Regions from separate parts of the Yersinia sp. SCPM-O-B-9106 (C-191) genome, predicted to be linked through region 2. Evidence: predicted binding sites of a transcription regulator. Region 2 holds the regulator's gene; the other holds the start of a gene.

Region 1 (11,943 bases), 1.2 Mb from region 2:
CCGTGTTGCGCAACAGGTGGCTTAATTTTAACCACCCACTATTCAACTTATTGAATTTTATTCAGTTGATATGAGTAATATTGCTAGCAGGGTAATTATGTATCGCATTCTGGGGCAGGATGGTTAAAGTGGAATGAACTTAAAACGGCATAATAAAGGATGGATTGAGTGAACCAGATTGAATGTGTCATGTTCGATTGTGATGGAACCTTGGTCGACAGTGAAGTTCTGTGTTGTCAGGCCTATGTTGTGATGTTTGCCCATTATGATATTCACTTGTCGCTGGAAGAGGTGATTAAGCGTTTTAAGGGCGTGAAACTCAATGAAATCGTCGCGTTGGTGAGTAAAGAAAACGGCCTGGATGAGCCAATAGAAAAGCTGGAGAAACTCTATCGCGATGAAGTTGCTCGCTTATTTGATGCTGAGTTACAACCTATCGCCGGCGCAAAAACATTGCTAGAGCAAATAACATTGCCGATTTGCGTGGTGTCCAATGGGCCGGTGAGTAAAATGCAGCACTCTCTGGGCTTGACCGACTTACTGCCTTTCTTTGAAGAAAGGCTCTATAGCGGCTACGACATCCAACGTTGGAAGCCTGATCCCGCGTTGATTTATCATGCCGCAGAAGAGATGAAGGTCGCGGCCGAGCGCTGTATTTTGATTGAAGACTCAGCAGCCGGTACCCATGCCGGAATAGCAGCCGGGATACCGGTATATTATTACTGCGCCGATCCACATAATCAGCCGATTCACCACCCATTAGTCACCATGTTTGATGATATGCGGCAACTACCCGATTTATGGCGCGCCAGAGGCTGGCAGATAACCCGCACTTAACTTACTGGTAATACAGATTTATTTCGCCACCAGCGCCATGAACGGTTAATGGCGCTTTGCTTATTAATGGCATGTTGGGAGCTAAAACGGCGGTTAAGGCCATTTGCCAGTAAGTCCAGTGCCAAACATAAAACGAAATAGACCAATGCCACGAACAGAAATACTTCCATCGGGTAAACCATACTGCGGTTATTAACTTGAGTGGCCAAAAACGTCAGTTCATTGACCCCGACGATATAAGCCAGCGAGGTATCCTTAATCAAAGAAATCCATTGATTAATAAATGATGGCACCATCATGCGCAAGGCTTGCGGCAAAACCACAAACCACAAAACTTGCCAACGATTGAAGCCCAATGACAAACCCGCTTGCCACTGCCCCGCCCCGATCGCCACAATTCCCGCTTTCACCGCATGAGCCAGATAGGCTGAAGCAATCAGTGCCAACGCGCATACCACAGTAGTGATTTCGGGGATATCCACACCAAATACAATCGGCAGTAGAAAATACGTCCAAAAAATCAACATAATCACGGGAATAGCGCGGAAAAAACCTAAAAATGCGGCTAATATTCCCGCCCAGGCACCGCGGGACATCGCCAGCACCACACCCAACACGGTACCTAAAATAGCCGAAGCCACGCCAGCTAACAGGCTGATCAACAAGGTTAATGCAGCTCCGCCTAGCGGCCCATCAGGAAATGTTCCCCATAACAGATAAGTCCAGTTATCGGCAATAATCGTAAAATCCATTTCAGTGCCCCTTAACGATGGTTCGCTGCTGACGCCACATGCCCCAGGCCTCAATCAACGCAATAATCGCGATATACAACACCGTTGCCACACCAAAAGCCTGGAATGTCCGCAAAGTTTCCGTTTCAACCTGGCGGGAAGCATAAGAAAGCTCGGCCACACCAATAGCCATCGCTAATGATGAGTTTTTAATAATATTCATATATTGGCCGAGTAACGGCGGCATAGCGATTTTCAACGCCTGCGGCAACACAACATGGCGCATAGACTGCCAACCCGTCAGCCCCAATGCATGGGCAGCATATTTTTGTCCCTTGGCAACCCCGCTGATCCCCGAGCGCAACTCTTCCGCAATAAATGCCGTGGAATAGAAGGTCAAGCCGATGAAACCGGCCAAAAACTCAAAAGAAGGCCAGCCGAGAGTGAGTCCAAAAACCGTGATTTCATGGGGAGTGTTAAGCCAAGGTATCCAGGATGCGGGCAGAAATTGACTGGCAGCAAAATACCAAAAGAACAACTGGATAAGCAGCGGCGTATTACGAAATAGCATGCTGTAACCAATCGCAAACCATTGCAACGCTTTGAGTTCGCTGTCTCTGGCGGCGGCCAGTAAAAAACCCAATAGCGTAGAAGCCACCACTGTGCAGGCAGAAATCCACAACGTCAGCAGAAAACCATTCCATAACCAGCCGAGATATTGCGGAGCCAGCAACCAGTCAGTGAGGTGATGTAGATTCATAGGATTTTAGGCCTATCTCTGTTTGACGCCTCAATAGAGTATTTTTTTGGGCACACAATAAAATCCATTTTTTACTCTTACACACCTATGAGTCATAACGTTATAGCCTAAGTCATTGGAGTTGCAGGTAGGCGGCAAGCAAACAAATCCCGATGAGCTTACTCAAGTAAGTGATTCGGGTGAGTGCGCGCAGCTAACACCCCTGCAACTTCAAGGACAAAGGATATATTACGCTTTAGGTTGTTGATCCAATGGTGCAAATTTGAAGTCGCCACGGGGTTGAGCTGCTTTGGTTTCAGGCCCGAACCAGCGGTCATAAATTTTCGCTGCTTCGCCATCTTTTTCCAGTTTAACCAGTGTCTCGTTCACTTGAGTAGTTAAGCGATCTTCCCCTTTAGGAATACCAACGCCTTGATATTCTTTAGTAATACTGAATGGTGATATTTCAAAATCTGCTTTTTGTGCCGCAGAAAGGTTGCCCAGCAACCCAACTAATTTTGCATCATCCTGAGTGATAGCTTGAACATTACCATTGCGCAGAGCGGTAAATGCTACCGGAGTATCATCATAGGAAATGACTTTCGCCGTTGGATAACGGTCACGTAAGGTTATTTCCTGTACCGTGCCTTTATCCGCACCGATACGCAACCCAGCGATGTCTTCTGGCGTTTTCAGCACACCTTTATGGGCAATAAATTTCTGACCCGTCGCAAAGTACGGCAAGCTGAAGTTCACTTCCTTGGCGCGGTCATCCGTAATAGTGAAGTTGGCAGCAATCAAATCCACTTTTTTAGAGGCCAGTAACGGAATACGGTTAGCTGGGTTAGTTGCCCGCAGTTCAACTTTTACACCTAAATCTTTCGCGATTGCGTTCGCCACATCGACATCATATCCCACCAGTTTTTTGGTCTGTGGGTCGATATAACCAAATGGTGGGTTGCTATCGAAAACAGCAATCCGCACCACACCAGCCTGTTTAATATCATCCAGCTTATCTGCGTGAGCAGCACCAGAAAGTGTGGCCAGACCGGCTAACAGCGTGAGTGCCAGAACGCTTTTTTTGGTGGTTAGAGATTGCTTCATTGAAAGCTCCTAAGATGATTGAGATGTTGCGATACACGTAAGCTATCAAGTCCGCGTTAGGTCAGGAAATAATATAAAACGATATATTTATAACTAAATCATCTCAGTGGATAAGTTTGCTTATATTGAAAGAAAAAGTGAAATCATGGGCGGGGAAAACGGGCGATTATGGCCGTGAATCCCCGGCCAAACCGCATTTCTAGCGTGTATGAGTAACAACAACCTCAACAGAGTTATCTACCGAGTTATAGTATTTAACTGGGTGTTTCTTCCGACTTTACCTTTTCATGATGATTCGCAGTAGTGGATTTAACTTTAGTCTTTGTCTGGCTTTCAGACTCTTCGCTAATCTCTGACTGACCAATGAAAACACCGCCTTTCTTGATAGAGAAATTACTGCCTTTTACAATGCCGTTTAGCCGACCATTCTCCAAAATTTCCAAATGATCGGAAACACAAACACCCTCGATCCGCCCATCAACCGTAATGTGAGGGGCGGTTAAATTCCCTTCAATATGACCACTGCGCATCAATCTTAGTGTGCCTTCATTGACGACAATATCACCGATGACAACACCATAAATTTGAATGTCACCATCAAGATTAATATTACCTTTTAATTTTGTCCCCACCGCTATAATCGTATTTGTCTTCACGGAGTCTGATGGCGAACCCGATAATGGGGCTGAAGATGGTAGAGAAGAGTTGGCCATAATAGACACCTTGTCATGACTGCTTGCTTTCTTTTTAAACATAATATTTATCAGAATAAAAATGAGGAATAAAGTAGGAGCAAGAAGAAGATAAAAAAATAAATTGTAGACTATATAGCTAACTAAACATGCTCCCCAAACAACCCACAGCAGGCTAAGAGCGACATTCTTTGGCATATACAGACGTATGTTCACTTATCCCGCCCAATGTAAACGCATATTAAAAATCATATGTTCTTATGCAGATAAATATTAAAATCGCCATTATATTATAATAGGGGAAATATACTTTCCCCATGAGGGAAGTTATATTTCCTCTAAACAATAAAACCATTTAAATATACATCCACAAAGCAACAAAACACACTTTCATTATGTCAATCAATGGGGGATTAAATATAAACAGAGATAAAACGAGAGTGAATTAGCTTAATAAATTAATAATAAGGTAGCAAAGGCGGGAAAAAATAATTTATAAAAATAACCCCCAATCAAGCAGAAATGCTTAATCTAATTGGGGGAAACAGGTTACTTTTCAGCTTTATTAGAAAGCAGTTTTTCTAAATCATCGCCACCTAAGTGACGGAAATCCTGACCTTTAACAAAGTAGAAGATAAATTCGCAGATATTCTGGCAGCGGTCGCCAATGCGTTCAATCGAACGGGCGCAAAACAATGCTGTCAGCACACTTGGGATAGTTCGCGGATCTTCCATCATATACGTCATCAACTGGCGCACAATGCCTTCATATTCCTGATCAACTTTCTTATCTTCGCGATAGATTCGGATAGCTTCATCCAAATCCATCCGGGCAAAGGCATCCAGAACATCATGCAGCATCTGTACCGTATGACGCCCCAAAGACTCCAAACTGACCAGTAAAGGTTGGTGTTGATGAGAGAATTTTTCCAGCGCAGTGCGGCAGATTTTATCCGCCACATCACCGATGCGCTCTAGCTCAGAAATCGTCTTGATGATGGCCATCACCAGACGCAAATCACTCGCCGTCGGCTGACGTTTGGCAATGATGCGCACGCAGGCTTCATCAATGGCCACTTCCATCATATTGACCTTTTTATCGCCAGCAATGACCTGTTTTGCCAACTCGCCGTCCTGATTGTGCATGGCGGTGATCGCGTCAGATAATTGTTGTTCCACCAGCCCGCCCATGGTCAATACTTGGGTGCGGATATGTTCAAGTTCTGCATTGAACTGGCCGGAAATATGTTTATTAAGATTCAAGTTATCCATGATACTTCCCGTACATGTAAATAGGCGAAATTGATGTATACCCTATGAGTAAAATCAGCCATAGCGACCGGTGATATAATCTTCCGTCTGTTTCTGCTGCGGCGCGGTAAACAGCGTATCTGTATCACTGAATTCAATTAACTCGCCCAGATACATAAATGCCGTGTGATCTGAGCAGCGAGCCGCTTGCTGCATGTTGTGTGTCACTATCACCACCGTATAGTCAGACTTCAACTCGCTGATAAGCTCTTCAATACGGCCGGTCGAGATAGGGTCAAGTGCCGAGCAAGGCTCATCAAGCAACAACACATCTGGGCGAATCGCGATACCACGGGCGATGCATAGGCGCTGCTGCTGGCCTCCCGACAAACTGTATCCGCTCTGGTGCAACTTATCTTTAGTTTCATTCCACAAAGCCGCTTTGGTCAGCGCCCATTGCACGCGCTCATCCATATCGGTGCGAGATAGGTTCTCAAACAGTTTCACACCAAAGGCGATGTTATCGTAAATCGACATTGGGAATGGGGTTGGCTTTTGGAAAACCATGCCAACTTTTGCCCGCAACAATGCAATATCTTGTTTATCGGTCAGGATATTCTGCCCATCCAGCAAGATGTCGCCTTCAGCGCGCTGATCCGGATACAACTGATACATTTTATTGAATGTACGCAGCAGTGTTGATTTACCGCAGCCTGATGGGCCGATGAATGCTGTGACCTGGTTTTTGGCAATATCCAGCGAAATATTCTTCAGCGCATGAAATTTGCCGTAGTAGAAGTTCAGATCGCGAACCTGAATTTTGCTGTTGTTGATGTCAGTAGCCATACTCATCAAGACTTCTCTCTTTTAGCCAATGCCGCCGTAGCTGCATTTTGGAATTTATTGGCGAATCGGGTTTTTCTTTGCTAATTAAGGGCTTTTCTCAGCCGATTAATACTTTTTCTTAGCAAAAATAACGCGAGCCACAATATTCAGTAACAGCACACACAGGGTTATCAAAAGCACCCCAGCCCATGCCAGTTGTTGCCATTCAGCAAATGGGCTCATGGCAAACTTAAAGATAGTGACCGGTAAGTTAGCAATTGGCTGACTCAGATCGGTACTCCAGAACTGGTTGGAGAGCGAGGTGAACAGCAAAGGCGCGGTTTCACCGGCAATACGCGCGACCGCTAACAAGATACCCGTCAAAATACCGGAGATAGATGCTTTCAAGGTAATGGCCGATATCATGCGCCATTTTGGTGTTCCCAATGCATAAGCCGCTTCGCGCAAGCTATCCGGTACCAACTTCAGCATGTTTTCAGTGGTGCGAATGACAATAGGGATTTGTAACAGCGCCAGCGCAATCACCCCAGCCCAACCGGAGAAGTGCTCCATCTTGGCAACCACTATGGTGTAAACAAACAGGCCGACAACAATGGAAGGGGCTGATAATAAAATGTCATTTATAAAGCGGGTAATTTCCGCCAACCAGGATTTACGGCCATATTCCGCCAGATAAATCCCCGCCATAATCCCCAGTGGGGTGCCAATGACGGTTGCCCACAGAATTAATAATCCGCTCCCCGCAATGGCGTTTGCCAACCCCCCACCGGCCGTATTGGGCGGCGGTGTCATCTCGGTAAACAAGGCCAAAGACATACCGTCGATACCTTTGGTCACCGTGGAGAACAAAATCCACACCAACCAGAACAGGCCAAATGCCATGGTGGCCATTGAAAGCAATAAAGCAATACGGTTTTTTTGACGACGCCATGCCTGCTTTTTACGGCGGGTTTCCATCAGCGTCGCATCACTTTGCATATCCATCGTCGCCATCTTAGCGCCCCTCTTTCTTAGCCAGACGCAAAACCATTAACTTAGATAAAGCCAGTACAATAAAGGTAATGACGAATAAGATCAGACCCAGTTCCATCAACGCGGCGGTATGTAAGCCAGATTCAGCTTCGGCAAACTCATTCGCCAACGCGGAGGTAATACTGTTGCCCGGCATAAACAGCGAGAAACTGTCGAGCTGGTAGGTGTTGCCGATAATAAAGGTTACCGCCATGGTTTCACCCAACGCACGGCCCAGACCCAACATCACGCCACCAATAACACCATTTTTGGTATAAGGCAGCACAATGCGCCAAATCACTTCCCAGGTGGTGCAGCCAATACCATAGGCCGACTCTTTCATCATCACCGGGGTTTGTTCGAAGACATCGCGCATGACAGCTGCAATGTAAGGAATAATCATGATGGCCAAGATGATACCGGCGGCCAGAATGCCGATACCAAAAGCCGGGCCAGAGAACAATACGCCCACAATCGGGATGCCGGACATCACATTGCCGACTGGCTCTTGGAAATAGCGGGCAAATAACGGGGCGAAGACAAACAAACCCCACATCCCGTAAACAATGCTGGGGATCGCGGCTAACAATTCAATCGCCACACCCAGTGGGCGTTTTAACCAGTTTGGGGCCAATTCAGTTAAAAACAGAGCAATACCAAAACTGACCGGAACCGCGATGAGTAGGGCAATAACCGAGGTCACAACCGTGCCGTAAATCGGCACTAATGCACCAAACTGTTCAGCCGGCGCATCCCACTCTTTGGTCCACAGGAAAGCCCAACCAAATTTCTCAATGCTTGGCCAGGAAGCAATAATCAATGAAACGATAATGCCGCCTAACAGAAATAGCGTAATCAGCGCAGCCAGTTTAACTAGCGCACTGAAAATGATGTCACCATATTGACTCGGTGCTTTGATTGTCGGCTTGTCAGCCATAGACTCTCTTCTCATCTGAGTGTTATACCCCCTCGTACTTGAAGCCGCAGGCGTGTTGGCGGCGTTCACTAACCCGAATCACTGACTGGTCTTGACCTTAAAATAAGTCAGCTCATCGGGATTAGCTCAATTGCCGCCTACCTGCAACTCCAATTACTTTGGGTATAAGGTGATGTTATAAATAACTTATTACAGGTAAAACGAACTTCAATCAGAAGATTGGCTTACCGCTGCTATCTTTAATCTGAGTTTTCCAGGCAGCACGGACTTGCTCAACAACTTCAGCTGGCAATGTTGCATAATCCAGCTCGTTGGCTTGTTTAGCGCCGTCTGTGTAACCCCAGTCAAAGAACTTCAATACTTCAACGCCGTTAGCCGCATTTTTCTGCTCTTTATGTACCAAGATGAAAGTTGTTGATGTTATTGGCCAAACATCATCACCTTTTTGATTGGTTAAGTCTTGAGCAAATGTTTTGCTCCAGTCCACACCTTTCGCCGCAGAGCTAAAGCTGTGTTCTGTTGGGCTAACAGGTTTACCATCCGCAGAAATCAGTTTGGTGTAAGCCAGGCTATTTTGTTTGGCGTAAGCATATTCTACATAGCCAATAGAGCCAGGTAAGCGCTGTACAAAGGCGGCGATACCATCGTTACCTTTGCCACCCAAACCAGTCGGCCAGTTAACCGTCGAACCTGCGCCTACTTTTTCTTTCCATTCTGCGTTCACTTTAGCCAGGTAGCTGGTGAACACGAATGAAGTGCCGGAGCCGTCAGCACGACGCACCACAGCAATATTTTGATCTGGCAATTTAACGCCTGGGTTCAGCTTAACAATAGCCGGATCATTCCACTTTTTCACATTACCCAGATAAATATCACCCAGTGTTTTACCGTCTAATGTCAGTTCACCGGATTTAATACCAGGGATATTCACGGCCAATACTACGCCGCCGATCACTGTTGGAAATTGGAACAAACCTTCAGCCGCCAGTTTGTCATCTGTTAATGGCGCATCAGACGCACCGAAATCAACAGTATTGGCAATAATTTGTTTTACGCCGCCCGAAGAACCGATCCCCTGATAGTTAACTTTGTTACCTGTTTCTTTCTGATAAGAATCTGCCCACTTGGCATACACCGGTGCGGGGAATGTCGCACCTGCACCCGTCAGGCTTGCAGCAGCGAACGCGGACACGGTGGTCATAGATAAAGTCGCTGCCACAATGCTGGCTACGGTGGTACGCATCAGTTTCATAATCCCTCCTAATGGGATATTAGAATTAACTCTATACCAAAGAACTTGGTGCTGCTGGTAGGCGGCAAGCGAACCCCGATGAACTTACTCGTGTAAGTGATTCGGGTGAGTGAACGTAGCTAACAACCCTGCAACTTCAAGTACAAAGTGTATAAAATGTTTTCATCAGATTAAGTATGGTGCAGGAGGGAAAATAGGACAGTTTAATGACAGAAAAATGTATGAAATATTACAGTTATATGACAGCAAACAAGAATCAACACAAGACATTGATTTTATTTGTTTTAATGTTTTTTTAGTTTAAATATAAAACTCAGAAAGTAAGGGTTTTAGTTAAAAAGGGGATAATTGGCACTCATATTTATGACATTAGAAATTGGTGTTCGCGGCTAGCCTCCTATCGTATCATTGCTCACTAAAGCCCCCTTATAATTACCACGAGTCACTAAAGTCATCATGAATCTTACGCCACCTTGAGTTATTCCCCCATCGCACTGAACGACTCTGAGCGGGTACTGTTAAAGCATTCATGCTTTTCGCATTATCTATTCATGCCCATTTAGGCCAATATTTTATCGGTTTTTTGCTGTGATGCTTAGGATCTTGGCGTTTAGCTATTTTGCCAACACCCGGTAAGTTTTACCTAAGAAATAATAATGAAAAGAGACAGAAGAAATGAGTAACAGTAATCACATTAACACCGCTGAAGCGTTAGGCGATCAACTGCGTGTAGCCCAGGTTCTCACATCACCAAAGTTAATGGCACGTGAATGTTTAGCCGGAGTGATGACAGCATTGGCGCTCATTCCTGAAGTTATCTCATTTTCTGTCATTGCTGGCGTCGATCCGAAAGTAAGTTTGGTCGCATCTATTGTTCTGTGTTTGACGCTATCTATTCTCGGAGGGCGACCCGCAATGGTCACCGCCGCTGCAGGTTCAGTGGCATTAGTCATCGGCCCAATGGTTCATATACATGGCGTCGAATACATACTGCCAGCGGTCGTGTTGGGAGGGATAGTTCAAATCCTGTTCGGCATGACGGGTTTATCTCGCATGATGCGTTATATCCCGCGCTCTGTGATGATCGGTTTTGTTAATGCATTGGGTATCTTGATATTTTTCGCTCAGGTACCCCATGTTTGGGGGCAATCGAACCTGGTATGGGGGATGCTTGTCATTACCCTGCTCATTGTCTTGCTGCTCCCGCGTATACTTAAAAGCGTACCCTCACCGCTTATTGCCATCGTGGTCGTCACTGTAGTGGCTTTGTTGATGGGCTACCGACTACCTAATGTCGGCGATGAAGGGCCGATGGGTGGCGGCTTGCCAGGATTCACCCAGCTTCTGGTTCCTCTGAATTGGCAAACACTCCACATTGTATGGCCTACAGCGTTAAGTATCGCTTTTGTCGGGTTAATGGAGTCGCTGTTAACAGCAAAACTGGTAGATGACATTACAGATACCCCATCAAGCAAGCGCCGTGAGTCATGGGGCCTTGGTGTTGGTAATATTCTCGCCGGTTTTTATGGTGGCATCGCGGGTTGTGCCATGATTGGCCAGACTATCGTCAATGTTGAGTTAGGCAAAGCCCGGAGCCGAGTTTCAACTTTCGCGGCAGCCGTGGTTCTGCTGTTACTGGTGACAGGTCTGAGCAAAATTTTGGCACAAATCCCTATGGTGGTACTCGCGGGCATAATGATGGTTGTCGCAGTAAAAACGGTTAACTGGCATAGCTTGCAAACATCAACCCTTAAACGTATGCCCTGGTCAGAAACACTGGTGATGGTGCTAACTGTAGTGATTACTGTCTGGACGAGTAATCTCGCGCTCGGTGTATTGGCCGGAGTTATTGTTGCCATGGCGCTATTTGCACGCCGCATAGCCCATGTTATTCACGCAGAACGTACATTAAGTGACGATGGTGAAAGTGTTCGCTATACCGTACGCGGCCCACTATTTTTTGCCAGCAGTAACGACCTGTTCGAGCATTTCGAGTATGCCAATGACCCCAAACGAGTCATCATCGACCTGACGCATGCACAGATTTGGGATGCTTCCACCGTAGCGGCTCTGGATGGTATCGAGTATCGCTATAAACGTTACGGTGCTGAAGTGACTATTGAAGGGCTGGATATGCGCAGCAGCGATTTTCATCGTCGCCTAACAGGAAATTTAAGCTAATCATAAAAAAGTCCGGTGATGCTATTTAAACAGCACAACCGGACTTTTAGATTTATCGCGATTTTATCATCCGCAGGGATTATTCAACCGTCACTGATTTTGCCAGGTTACGAGGCTGATCCACATCGGTGCCTTTAATCAGCGCGACATGGTAAGCCAGCAATTGTAGTGGCACGGTGTAGAAGATAGGAGCAATAATTTCTTCCACATGCGGTAACTGAATGATTTTCATGCCTTCGCTATCAGTAAAGCCAGCATCTTGATCGGCAAATACATACAGCAAACCGCCACGGGCGCGCACTTCTTCAATGTTAGATTTCAGTTTTTCCAACAATTCATTATTTGGCGCGACCACGATGACC
Region 2 (11,943 bases):
GATGCGCAGTTGTATTTGTTGCAAATCCTGTAGGCTGCGCGAGCGCTCGCGCAACAGGGGGCGCAGCTTTTCTGCCGGCTCACTGCGGGCCAACCGTTGCAGTTCGGGCTGCGCCTGTTGATATTCTTGCTCAATAAGCTTCTGTTGTTGTTGATATTCCAATGCATTTTTTTGCTGCTGCTGCCAACTGGTGAGCCAATTTATTTGGTTTTGATTCACCCGCTGTTCTGAGGAAAGCTGCTTTTCTTGTTCTTCGAGCGAGTTTAATTGTTTTGCCAGGGCTAAACGCTGCTCTTCATTTAGCAGTTCAATACCATTGGCGCGTTGGTGCAATGCGTCCAGCGCAGTCTTGGCCAACTTATGTTGTTCAAATACATGTTCAGATAGCCGCCCATAGATGTCGGTGCCGGTTAATTCTTCCAATAATTCAGCACGGTCATTGGCATCGGCATTGAGAAAAGCGGCAAATTGCCCCTGCGACAGCATCATGGATTTAGTAAAACGACCAAAATCCAGCCCGGTGATTGCCGCCACCATATCCAGTTTATCGCGCACTTTATCGGCCAGAATTTTGCCATTCTCGCACAGTGCCAGCTCAACTTTGGGGGCTTGCAGATTCCCTTCCGGGCTATTTTTAGCACGGCGCTGACTCCAAAATGCCCGATAACGCGTGCCTTTTACCTCAAATTCAACTTCAGCTAGCGACTCCGCAGTATGGCGGGTCATCAGCTCATTTTGGCCCGGTGAGACAGTCAAACGCGGAGTTTGGTGGTATAGCGCGAGACAAATAGCATCGAGGAGGGTGGTTTTACCGGCGCCTGTCGGGCCGGTGATTGCGAATAACCCATTGCTGGCAAAAGGCTCGGCAGTGAAATCAATCTTCCATTCGCCCTGTAGAGAATTAATGTTTTTCAGACGCAGGCTCAAAATTCTCATGCTGGTTGCTCCTCTGCGGCATCTTTACCTTGCGATATATCCTCAACCACCTGATTGAACATTTGGCGCATGCGTTCCTGACGAGGTTCGGCTAAATCCGCCTCCAGCGCCAGCCGGCGTTCAAATACATCAGTGACACTCAACTCATTGAGTGTTTCCTTTTCCTGCCGCTCAATGCTGTTATGACGCAGTTCTTTACTGCGGCGCAATAATACCACTTCCACCGGAAGTTCTGCGGCTAGTGCTTGAATTCGCCTTTGAATATCAGTGAGATAGTCTTTTGTGGCGACTTCAATATCCAGCCATACCGGTAACCCCTGATGGCCAGAAAATGCAGCCAGCTGTTGCTCTATTTGTGTTAAATCGCCTTTGATTAACTGCATCGGCTGAAATTGTGGGATGAATAGCGGGGTCACTGATGCTAATGCTTGCTGGGCAAACTCCACCAAATAAACACTTTTCTCTTTGCTCAATTCATCAAAACTCAAGGCAATTGGCGAGCCGCTGTAGCGAATATGCTCGGTTTTAGCGACTTGCTGAGCACGGTGAATATGGCCCAGAGCAATATAATCCGCCGGGGGGAAAGCTTGGGCTGGGAAAGCGTCTAATGTGCCGATGTAAATATCTCGAACCGAGTCTGTGGTGGTAACCCCCACCGTGGTTAAATGCCCAGTGGCAATAATAGGTAAGGGCAGGCCAAGCTCAGCGCGCAACTCAACGGCCCGCTGATAGAGCGCTTGATAGTGGGCCGCAATGGCTTCTTGTAATGCCAGTTGCTTTTGTCCGCCGGATTCGCCAGCCTGACTGGTGACTAAATCGCGTGGGCGCAAAAAGGGGATGGCGCACAGTATGGCCGCAGGTTGCTCCTGACGGTTTTTCAAAATAATAACTTGCTGGGCTAAATCACTGCTGGCGCAGGATATGACCGTGGTATTCAGATAAGAAAGCAAACCCCGAGATTCATTCAGCGTTGAGACTGAATCATGATTCCCCCCCAAAACAATTAACTGGCAATTTGTTGATTGAAGCTCGACCACGAAGCGATTATACAGCTCTCGGGCATAGCTGGGTGGGGAGCCAGTATCAAAGATATCACCGGCTATAATCAGCGCATCTACCTGATTTTCTTTGATCTGTTCAATGAGCCAGTGCAGAAATGCTTGATGTTCAGCCGCACGGCTTTTGGTGAAGAAATGCTGGCCTAAATGCCAATCAGAGGTATGAATAATGCGCATAAATCTCCCGCTAGGGCAGGTTGTTTTCCAAAGATATTGGCGCTGATTATAAACACTGCCCGCCGGATGTCGCGGCTAAAAAAACAGTGTGAATGAAATCTCCGAGACGCTTCGCAAACTTGAGTGCTGCATTTTGCAATTATCATAAAATTTATCACTATGCTTATTGCTTGCAAGAGCGCGATGTTTTTCATAAAAATGTCACAAAACTGACGCATAATGGCTCCCGAAATCAAATAGTGACCACTAACTTACTGGCAGGGTTGATGATGGCAAGACGCATACTGGTAGTGGAGGATGAAGCTCCAATCCGTGAGATGGTGTGCTTTGTGTTGGAGCAAAATGGCTACCAACCGTTAGAAGCCGAGGATTATGACAGCGCAGTAACTCGATTATCTGAGCCTTACCCTGATTTAGTGTTGCTGGATTGGATGTTACCAGGGGGGTCGGGGATTCAGTTTATTAAGCATATGAAACGCGAAGCATTGACCCGAGATATTCCCGTGATGATGCTGACCGCCCGTGGTGAAGAAGAAGACAGAGTTCGCGGTTTAGAAGTGGGCGCTGATGATTATATTACCAAGCCTTTTTCACCCAAAGAGCTGGTGGCGCGGATTAAAGCAGTCATGCGCCGGATATCGCCAATGGCGGTGGAAGAAGTGATTGAAATGCAAGGACTGAGTCTTGACCCCTCTTCACATCGGGTTATGGCCAATGAGCAAGCACTGGATATGGGGCCGACCGAGTTTAAATTATTGCATTTCTTTATGACCCATCCAGAGCGAGTTTATAGCCGTGAACAGTTGCTTAATTATGTCTGGGGCACTAACGTTTATGTAGAAGATCGCACCGTTGACGTGCATATTCGTCGGCTACGCAAGGCGCTTGAAACTGATGGCCATGACAAAATGGTACAAACTGTCCGGGGAACCGGGTACCGCTTCTCAACGCGCTACTGAGTTTTCAGTGCCGGAGAATTCGTTGTGTTAGAACGTTTATCATGGAAAACGCTGGCTTTAGAGCTGGCTCTTTTTTGTTTGCCCGCATTACTGCTAGGTGCCTTTATCGGGTATCTTCCTTGGCTATTACTCGTCTCAGTGGTTGCGGCGCTGGTCTGGAATTTCTATAACCAACTCAAATTATCTCACTGGCTGTGGTTAGACCGCAGCATGACTCCGCCTTCAGGGCGTTGGAGTTGGGAACCTTTATTTTATGGCTTATATCAGATGCAACTGCGAAATCGGCGGCGTCGGCGTGAATTAGCCTTACTTATCAAACGGTTCCGCAGTGGCGCTGAATCTTTACCCGATGCTGTGGTGATGACCACCATTGACGGCAATATTTTCTGGTGTAACGGTCTGGCTCAGCAATTACTGGGGTTCCGCTGGCCGGAGGATAATGGTCAGCATATTCTCAACTTGCTGCGTTATCCCGAATTCAGCCAGTATTTACAACAGCAAGAATTTTCCCGCCCACTCACCTTGCAACTCAATAATGGCTATTACGTTGAGTTCCGGGTGATGCCTTATTCAGAAGGGCAATTATTGATGGTGGCCCGTGATGTTACCCAAATGCGTCAGTTAGAAGGGGCGCGGCGTAATTTCTTTGCTAATGTCAGCCACGAACTGCGCACCCCCCTGACGGTGTTACAGGGGTATCTGGAAATGATGCACGACCAAGAATTGGCGGGGCCATTGCGGGATAAAGCATTGGGAACGATGCAGGAACAGACCAAGAGAATGGATGGGTTGGTCAAACAATTATTGACGTTGTCGCGCATTGAAGCCGCTCCTAATGTAGATCTGAATGAGCAGGTTGATATTCCACGAATGCTGAAGATATTACAGCATGAAGTGCAAGCGCTGAGTGGTGGGCGTCATGAAATTACTTTCCGGGTTAATGATCAACTGAAAGTATTTGGTAACGAAGACCAACTGCGCAGCGCGGTGTCTAATCTGGTTTATAACGCCGTCAATCACACGCCTGATGGCACTAAAATTGAAGTGTGTTGGCAGAAAACTGCGCAAGGCGCACAATTTCAGGTGAGTGACAATGGGCCGGGAATTAGCCCTGAGCATGTGCCGCGCCTCACTGAGCGCTTCTATCGGGTGGATAAGGCCCGCTCTCGGCAAACCGGGGGCAGTGGATTAGGGCTGGCAATTGTGAAGCATGCTCTGAGCCACCATGACGCACGTTTGGATGTCATGAGTGAAGTCGGTTTGGGGACGAGATTTATTTTTACCTTGCCGAATCGATTGATTGTTCCGACGGTTTTAACCGAGAATGCAGTCAAATCCTAAGACTGCATGGACATCAAGCTGATGAGATGGGGAAAACTGGCGCTGTTGCATGCCCTGTTCGGGTTTAGCTACGGCGTTTTAGCACAATCTGTAGCGGTTTCACCTGCTACAGAGATTCAATCGCCAAAACCACATACCCTATCCGGCAATCTTTCCAGTGTCGGCTCAGACACCTTAGCGAACTTGATGTCTTTATGGGCAGATGATTTTAATCATCATTATCCCGGCGTTAATTTGCAAATACAGGCGGCAGGTTCTTCTACTGCTCCTGCAGCATTGGCGGCTGGGGCGACTCAACTCGGCCCGATGAGCCGCCCAATGAAAGCGGCTGAAATCGCCGCATTCACCCAGCGTTATGGCTATCCGCCGCTTGCTGTCCCTGTGGCAGTGGATGCCTTAGTGGTTTTTGTCCATCAGGATAATCCACTGAGTAAAATCACTTTATCTCAGCTTGATGCTGTTTTTTCGCAAAATCGCCTTTGTGGAGAATCTCATCCGATCCAGCGCTTTGGTGAACTGGGCCTGAAAGGGCCGTGGGCGGAGCGCACTTTACAGCGCTATAGCCGAAATTCAGCTTCAGGAACCTATGGTTTCTTCAAGCAGCGAGTGCTTTGCGATGGTGATTTTACGAACAATATCAATGAATTGCCTGGTTCTGCTTCTGTAGTGCAAGCTGTCGCCGGTTCATTAAATGGAATGGGTTATGCCAGTATTGGTTTTCGCAACAGCGGTGTTAAACCCCTGTTACTGTCGGCGGATGGTCAGGATTATGTGATGCCGACGGCCGAGAATGTCAAAGCTGGCCGCTATCCCTTGTCGCGCTATCTGTATATTTATATCAATAAAGTACCGGGCCAGCCGCTAGAACCGCTGACTGCCGCCTTTCTTGAGCGCGTTTTATCGCCAGAGGGGCAAAAGCGCGTGACCCATGACGGTTATTTACCCTTGCCGCCAGATGTCCTGAATCACACTCGAAAAGATCTGGGTTTCGCCGATTAAATTAGCTGGGTTTGTTTGAGTGTATCGGCCATAAATTGTTAACGGTTGGATATAAATGATACAAATCATATGGTGTGTATTTCTATAAATCTGGCACGATTAACTAGTTTGTATAAATTGTATAGATGAAGACTCTGCTTTTGTGATCCTGACTTGCCTTTCTCCGCTATAAACGGTCTACTTACCGCCGTTGTTGGCCTATTCCACCTGCAAATAACTCCAAAAACACTGCATACTGACGAAATAGATTGCTTATTAACCGCCGGAGTTTGCGTTTATCAGAGCTTTGTGTCGTTTCGATCACGTAGGAAAGACCACAACTCAAGGACTTTTTCTTTTGATCATTTAACTAGGCAACGCACATCACTATGAGTCATCGTTTATCATCTAAAGATATTATTGCATTAGGTTTTATGACCTTTGCCTTATTTGTTGGAGCTGGCAACATCATCTTCCCGCCGATGGTCGGTTTACAGTCGGGTGAACATGTGTGGTGGGCCGCTCTGGGCTTCTTGATTACCGCGGTTGGATTGCCGGTCATTACCGTCATCGCGCTGGCTCGAGTGGGCGGAGGGATTGATGCTCTGAGTTCTCCCATTGGCCGCGGTGCTGGTTTGGTGCTGGCGACCGTCTGCTATCTGGCCGTTGGCCCTCTGTTTGCTACTCCGCGTACTGCCACTGTTTCCTTCGAAGTGGGTATCGCGCCTTTAACCGGTGATGGCCCGTTGCCGCTGTTTATTTACAGTGTGGTTTACTTCGCATTGGTTATTGGGATTTCTTTGTATCCGGGGCGTTTGCTCGATACGGTCGGGCATATTCTGGCCCCACTGAAAATTTTAGCGCTGGCTATTTTGGGTATTGCAGCTTTGATTTGGCCCGCCGGCCCATTGATTCCCGCTACTGATGCTTATCAGAATGCTGCTTTCTCTTCTGGTTTCGTTAATGGCTATCTGACTATGGATACCTTGGGCGCGTTGGTGTTCGGTATCGTCATCGTCAATGCTGCCCGGTCACGCGGTGTGGTTTCTGCTGGATTGCTGACGCGCTATACCATTTGGGCGGGTTTGATTGCCGGTGTCGGGTTGACGTTGGTCTACCTGAGCTTGTTTAAGCTGGGTTCAAGTAGCGGTGCTTTGGTACCCGATGCCCAAAATGGGGCAGTGGTATTGCATGCCTATGTTCAGCACACCTTTGGTGGTCTGGGCAGCGTGTTCCTGGCTGCATTGATTTTCATCGCCTGTATAGTGACCGCGGTGGGCCTGACCTGCGCCTGTGCTGAATTCTTTGCTCAGTACTTGCCGCTGTCATATCGCGCATTGGTGTTTATCCTCGGTATCTTCTCAATGATGGTGTCGAATCTGGGGCTAAGCCATCTGATTCAGATTTCCATTCCAGTGCTGACTGCAATTTACCCACCCTGCATTGTATTGGTATTGATGAGTTTCACTTTGCGCTGGTGGCATAATGCTTCCCGTATTGTGGCTCCGGTGATGTTGGTCAGCTTGCTGTTCGGTATCCTTGATGCGGTAAAAGCCTCGACTTTTGCACATTACCTACCGGAATGGACTCAAAATCTGCCGTTAGCTGAGCAAGGTCTGGCATGGTTGTCGCCATCCCTACTGGTATTCATCGTCATTGGGTTGTACGATCGCCTGTGCTGTCGCCAGGAAATTGCTGCTAAGCAATAACGGCACGGTCATCGGATATTTTTAGCCACGGCTCATCCCCGTGGCTTTTTGCTGAAAAAAGACGGGATAAAGTTCATGGAATTACCAGTCAAAAATAAGCTGAAACGCGGCCTGACGACACGCCACATCCGCTTTATGGCATTGGGGTCAGCAATAGGTACCGGCTTATTCTATGGTTCGGCTGATGCAATAAGAATGGCGGGGCCAAGCGTATTATTGGCATACCTGATTGGTGGCGTGGTGGCATTTATCATCATGCGGGCATTGGGCGAGATGTCAGTCAATAATCCGCAAGCCAGTTCTTTCTCACGTTATGCACAAGATTACCTTGGGCCAATGGCGGGCTATATCACCGGCTGGACTTATTGTTTTGAGATTCTGATTGTTGCGATTGCTGATGTGACCGCATTCGGTATCTATATGGGGGTCTGGTTCCCGGATGTGCCTCATTGGATATGGGTGCTAAGTGTTGTCCTCATCATTGGTGCCGTCAATATGATGAGTGTTAAGGTGTTCGGCGAACTGGAGTTCTGGTTCTCATTCTTCAAAGTTGCCACTATCATCATCATGATTTTAGCGGGTATTGGTATCATTGTTTGGGGTATTGGTAATGGCGGGCAGCCGACCGGTATTCATAACTTATGGACTAACGGCGGCTTCTTCAGCAACGGTTTTGTCGGCATGATTCTGTCATTGCAACTGGTGATGTTTGCTTATGGTGGGATTGAGATTATCGGTATTACTGCCGGTGAAGCAGAAGACCCGAAAAAGTCTATTCCGAAAGCCATCAACTCAGTGCCATGGCGTATTTTGATGTTCTACGTCGGCACCTTGTTTGTCATCATGTCTATTTACCCGTGGAACCAAGTCGGCACTAACGGCAGTCCGTTTGTCCTGACCTTCCAGCACATGGGGATTACGGTTGCTGCTGGGATTCTGAACTTTGTGGTGATTACCGCCTCATTATCAGCCATTAACAGTGATGTGTTCGGGGTGGGCCGTATGCTTAACGGAATGGCCGAGCAGGGCCACGCGCCGAAAGCTTTTGCTGCCATTTCTAAACGCGGAGTGCCGTGGGTCACGGTGTTAGTGATGATGGGGGCGATGCTAACGGCGGTCTATCTCAACTACATTATGCCGGAAAATGTGTTCCTGGTGATTGCTTCGCTCGCGACTTTTGCGACTGTTTGGGTGTGGATTATGATCCTGTTCTCCCAAATTGGTTTCCGCCGCTCGTTGAGCAAAGAAAAGATTAAGGCGCTGGATTTCCCGCTGCGTGGTGGCACCTTTACTTCGGTGGTGGCTATCATTTTCTTGGTATTTATCATTGGGCTGATTGGTTGGTTCCCAGCAACGCGCATCTCATTGTATGTCGGGCTGGTGTGGATTGTCCTGTTGCTGGTGGGATATTACTTTAAGGTCAGCTATCAGAAGAAGAAAGCGGCGGCGCTGAAAACCGCTGAGTAACACTGAATCAATATCGAGAATCAAGCCGGGAAATGTCCCGGCTTTTTTATTTTTAAAATGATATTTTTCATTTGGCTCTCTCCGCCCCCGCCCTCATCCTCAATATTTATGCTGATAGATGAGGGATAAATATTCACAACATGGCATTGTTGATACCGATTTATTTATACAGGTGATTTATATATACAGGTGAATGTGTCGCGGCGTTAATGTCTGCACCAGATAGCCTTAACAGCAAGCGTTTTGGTTAAAGCAGGAGAATTTTATGCTTAGTGGTTGGCATTTACCGGTCGCGCCTTTTGTCCGTCAGCGCGGCGATGCATTACATATCACACTGTGGTTACATGGAGAGTGGCTACAAGGTGATAATTTACCGGCACAGGTTTTCTTACGCTGTGAGCCAGATAATGAAGAATGGCTACTCAGTATGAAGGGCGAACTGATCAATGGTTTCTGGCGTTATCGCGCGAAATTACCGTTACATGAAGGCCAGCCCGCGCGGCGTTATTGCTTCAAACTGTTGTGGAATGATGATCAACTGTGGTTCGGCCCATTAGGATTTTCAGTCGTTCCTCCGGCGCAATTGGCTCAGTTTGCTATTGAGTTACCCGATAGCGGCCCAGACTGGGTGGCCGACCAGATTTTTTATCAAATCTTCCCCGACAGGTTTGCCAGCAGCCAGGGTGAGCATGGGGTGCAAAATGGCAGTTATATTCATCATGCCGCCGGTCATCCGGTAGCACGCCGTGACTGGCAACAGCCACTGGATGATGTGAATGCCGCCTCGACATTCTACGGCGGTGATTTAGCCGGTATCAGCCAAAAACTCCCCTATTTACAACAATTAGGGGTGACCGCGCTCTATCTCAACCCGATTTTCACCGCGCCCAGTGTGCATAAATACGATACGCAAGATTATTATCAGGTTGATCCCTACTTGGGCGGCGAGAGCGCATTTCTACAACTACGCAGCGCCACTCGCGATGCCGGTATCAAATTGGTGCTCGACGGCGTGTTTAACCATACCGGGGATTCCCACCATTGGTTTGATCGCCATCAGCAAGGGGAAAATGGCGCTTGTCATCACCCCGACTCACCTTATCGGGGCTGGTTTAATTTCTTCCCCGATGGGCGGGCACTGGATTGGAAAGGCCATGCCAGCTTACTAAAACTTAACTTCGCTAATGAAGATGTTGTTAATCAAATTTATCGCGCCGAAGACAGTGTGGTGCGCCATTGGTTGAAGCCGCCTTACAGTATCGACGGCTGGCGGCTGGATGTGGTGCATATGCTGGGAGAAGAGGGCGGCGCGAAAGGGAATTTACACCATTTGGCGGGGATTTATCAGGCGGCGAAAGAGGAAAATCCTCAAGCTTATATTCTGGGCGAGCACTTTGGCGATGCACGAAATTGGTTACATGCCGGAGTGGAAGACGCGGCAATGAATTATATGGGATTTGCTTTGCCGGTACGCAGCTTCCTGGCGGGCTGTGATGTTGCCTATCATCCCATAAAACTCAGCGCCGAGGATTGTGCCTATTGGATGGATGAATATCGTGCCGGATTGCCTCATGGTCATCAGCTGCGTTCATTTAATCAATTGGATAGCCATGATACCGCCCGTTTTATCACTTTGCTGAATGGCGATAAAACGCGAATGCAAATGGCGCTAATATGGTTATTTAGCTGGATTGGTGTGCCGTGTTTGTTTTATGGCGATGAAATCGGCTTGGATGGTGGTAATGACCCATTCTGCCGTAAACCTTTCCCTTGGGATGAGGCGCAGTGGGATAGCGATCTGCTGAAATTATGTCAGCGCATGGCGGCCTTACGGCACAAGAGTTTGGCATTGCGGCGCGGCGGTTGTCAGGTTATTCACGCCAATGGCGATTCTCTGGTCTTTATTCGCAGTTATCAGCGCGAACGGGTGATGGTCGCCATACAACGCAATCATGCTAGTGATGTCTTCCTGCCGGTTTCTCCTTTACTGAATGTTACGCAATGGCAACGTTTGGAGGGGGCGTCCGAGCTGAATATCACTGACGCGGGCATCAATCTGCAATTGTCTGGCGAGAATGTCACATTGTGGCGTGGTCAATCTTAGTTATTAGCCATAGTGAGTGCTAACTTAAGAGTTGGCCCCGCAGGATAAAGATATTAAAAGCGGCTAAGCGCCGCTTTTTCTTTGGGTGAGATATGATGTATATGACGGGTATAGACAGTTGTCAGGTAAATCCACCGAAGGGAAAATATGATGAGCACAACTAAAAGACAGGCATTGATTATCGGGGCCTCTCGGGGCTTGGGTCTGGGGTTGGCTGATGAGCTTAACCGCCGAGGATGGTCAGTGACGGCGACGACTCGCGGTGTAGCAAAAGATAGCGCTGCACATGCGGCCCATTGGTTAACATTGGATATTAACCAGCCTGAAAGTATTAAAGCCTTTTTACCACAGGTGCAGGGGCAGGTCTTTGATCTGATATTTATTAATGCCGGTATCTCTGGGCCGAAACATCAATCAGCGGTTGATGCCAAACCGGAGGAGATCCTCGAATTATTCCAAACCAATGCGATTTCACCGATTCGTATTGCCCAGCACCTGCTGGCACAGCGTAATCCAAACCGCAGTGTCTTAGCCTTTATGTCTTCGCAGTTGGGGAGTCTTGGGCATAATGCTTCCGGCCATAAGCCTTTGTATTCAGCTAGTAAAGCAGCATTGAATATGATGACGCGCAATTTGGTTGCTGAGGTAGCCGACCCGTCACTGACGGTATTATCCATTCATCCGGGTTGGGTAAAAACGGATATGGGTGGGGATGCTGCGCCACTGACGATTGCGACCAGTGTGAAGGGGGTTGTCGACCAAATTGAGCGCGCTTCCGGTAAGGGCGGTCACGGCTTTATTGATTATCAAGGGCATACATTGCCGTGGTGACATAAATAAACCAGTAAATTCCCCCGTCGATATATTGATGGGGGATGAATAGCATTGGTAATCAATCGCTATCAGTAGCCGATGGCCGCACCCGCAGGGCGGCGAACATCATTAGCCCCATACAGATAGCCCTCGCGGACTTTCCCTGAGACCGCAGAATCATTACCCGAGTTAGCAGGGCTGACGCCCTCAACTCCCGCTAAACCAACCAAAATTAGCTCCGCAGCGCCCCATGGATTCTGCTCGACCATTTTATATCCCATATTTTTCAGTAGATTAAGGCTATCTGCGGACACACCACGCTGTTCATAATAGACTTCATCAGGTAACCACTGATGATGAATGCGAGGCGCATCCACGGCCTCTTGTGGTGCCATACCGTG

What was found. The regulator PhoB, encoded in region 2, activates phosphate uptake and scavenging genes when phosphate is short. The targets are predictions, from matches to a motif close to CTGTCATAAAACTGNCNNAT.
Positions count from the first base shown of each region.
Region 1: a site for PhoB is predicted at 9,594-9,613, ahead of pstS (phosphate ABC transporter substrate-binding protein PstS). Genes of this name have one in related genera too.

Region 1 covers NZ_CP110791.1:4,389,974-4,401,916, reverse strand. Annotated here, with positions in the region: gene yieH (6-phosphogluconate phosphatase) at 169-837, shown strand; gene OP863_RS19855 (amino acid ABC transporter permease) at 834-1,589, opposite strand; gene OP863_RS19850 (amino acid ABC transporter permease) at 1,591-2,328, opposite strand; gene OP863_RS19845 (ABC transporter substrate-binding protein) at 2,557-3,411, opposite strand; gene OP863_RS19840 (bactofilin family protein) at 3,666-4,274, opposite strand; gene phoU (phosphate signaling complex protein PhoU) at 4,653-5,375, opposite strand; gene pstB (phosphate ABC transporter ATP-binding protein PstB) at 5,430-6,206, opposite strand; gene pstA (phosphate ABC transporter permease PstA) at 6,306-7,193, opposite strand; gene pstC (phosphate ABC transporter permease PstC) at 7,195-8,148, opposite strand; gene pstS (phosphate ABC transporter substrate-binding protein PstS) at 8,360-9,400, opposite strand; gene OP863_RS19810 (SulP family inorganic anion transporter) at 10,076-11,581, shown strand; gene glmS (glutamine--fructose-6-phosphate transaminase (isomerizing)) at 11,661-11,943, opposite strand, start outside.
Region 2 covers NZ_CP110791.1:3,190,375-3,202,317, reverse strand. Annotated here, with positions in the region: gene OP863_RS14600 (AAA family ATPase) at 1-936, opposite strand, end outside; gene sbcD (exonuclease subunit SbcD) at 933-2,171, opposite strand; gene phoB (phosphate response regulator transcription factor PhoB) at 2,441-3,130, shown strand; gene phoR (phosphate regulon sensor histidine kinase PhoR) at 3,155-4,471, shown strand; gene OP863_RS14580 (PstS family phosphate ABC transporter substrate-binding protein) at 4,493-5,470, shown strand; gene brnQ (branched-chain amino acid transport system II carrier protein) at 5,839-7,158, shown strand; gene proY (proline-specific permease ProY) at 7,234-8,625, shown strand; gene malZ (maltodextrin glucosidase) at 8,891-10,729, shown strand; gene OP863_RS14560 (SDR family oxidoreductase) at 10,880-11,560, shown strand; gene ggt (gamma-glutamyltransferase) at 11,632-11,943, opposite strand, start outside.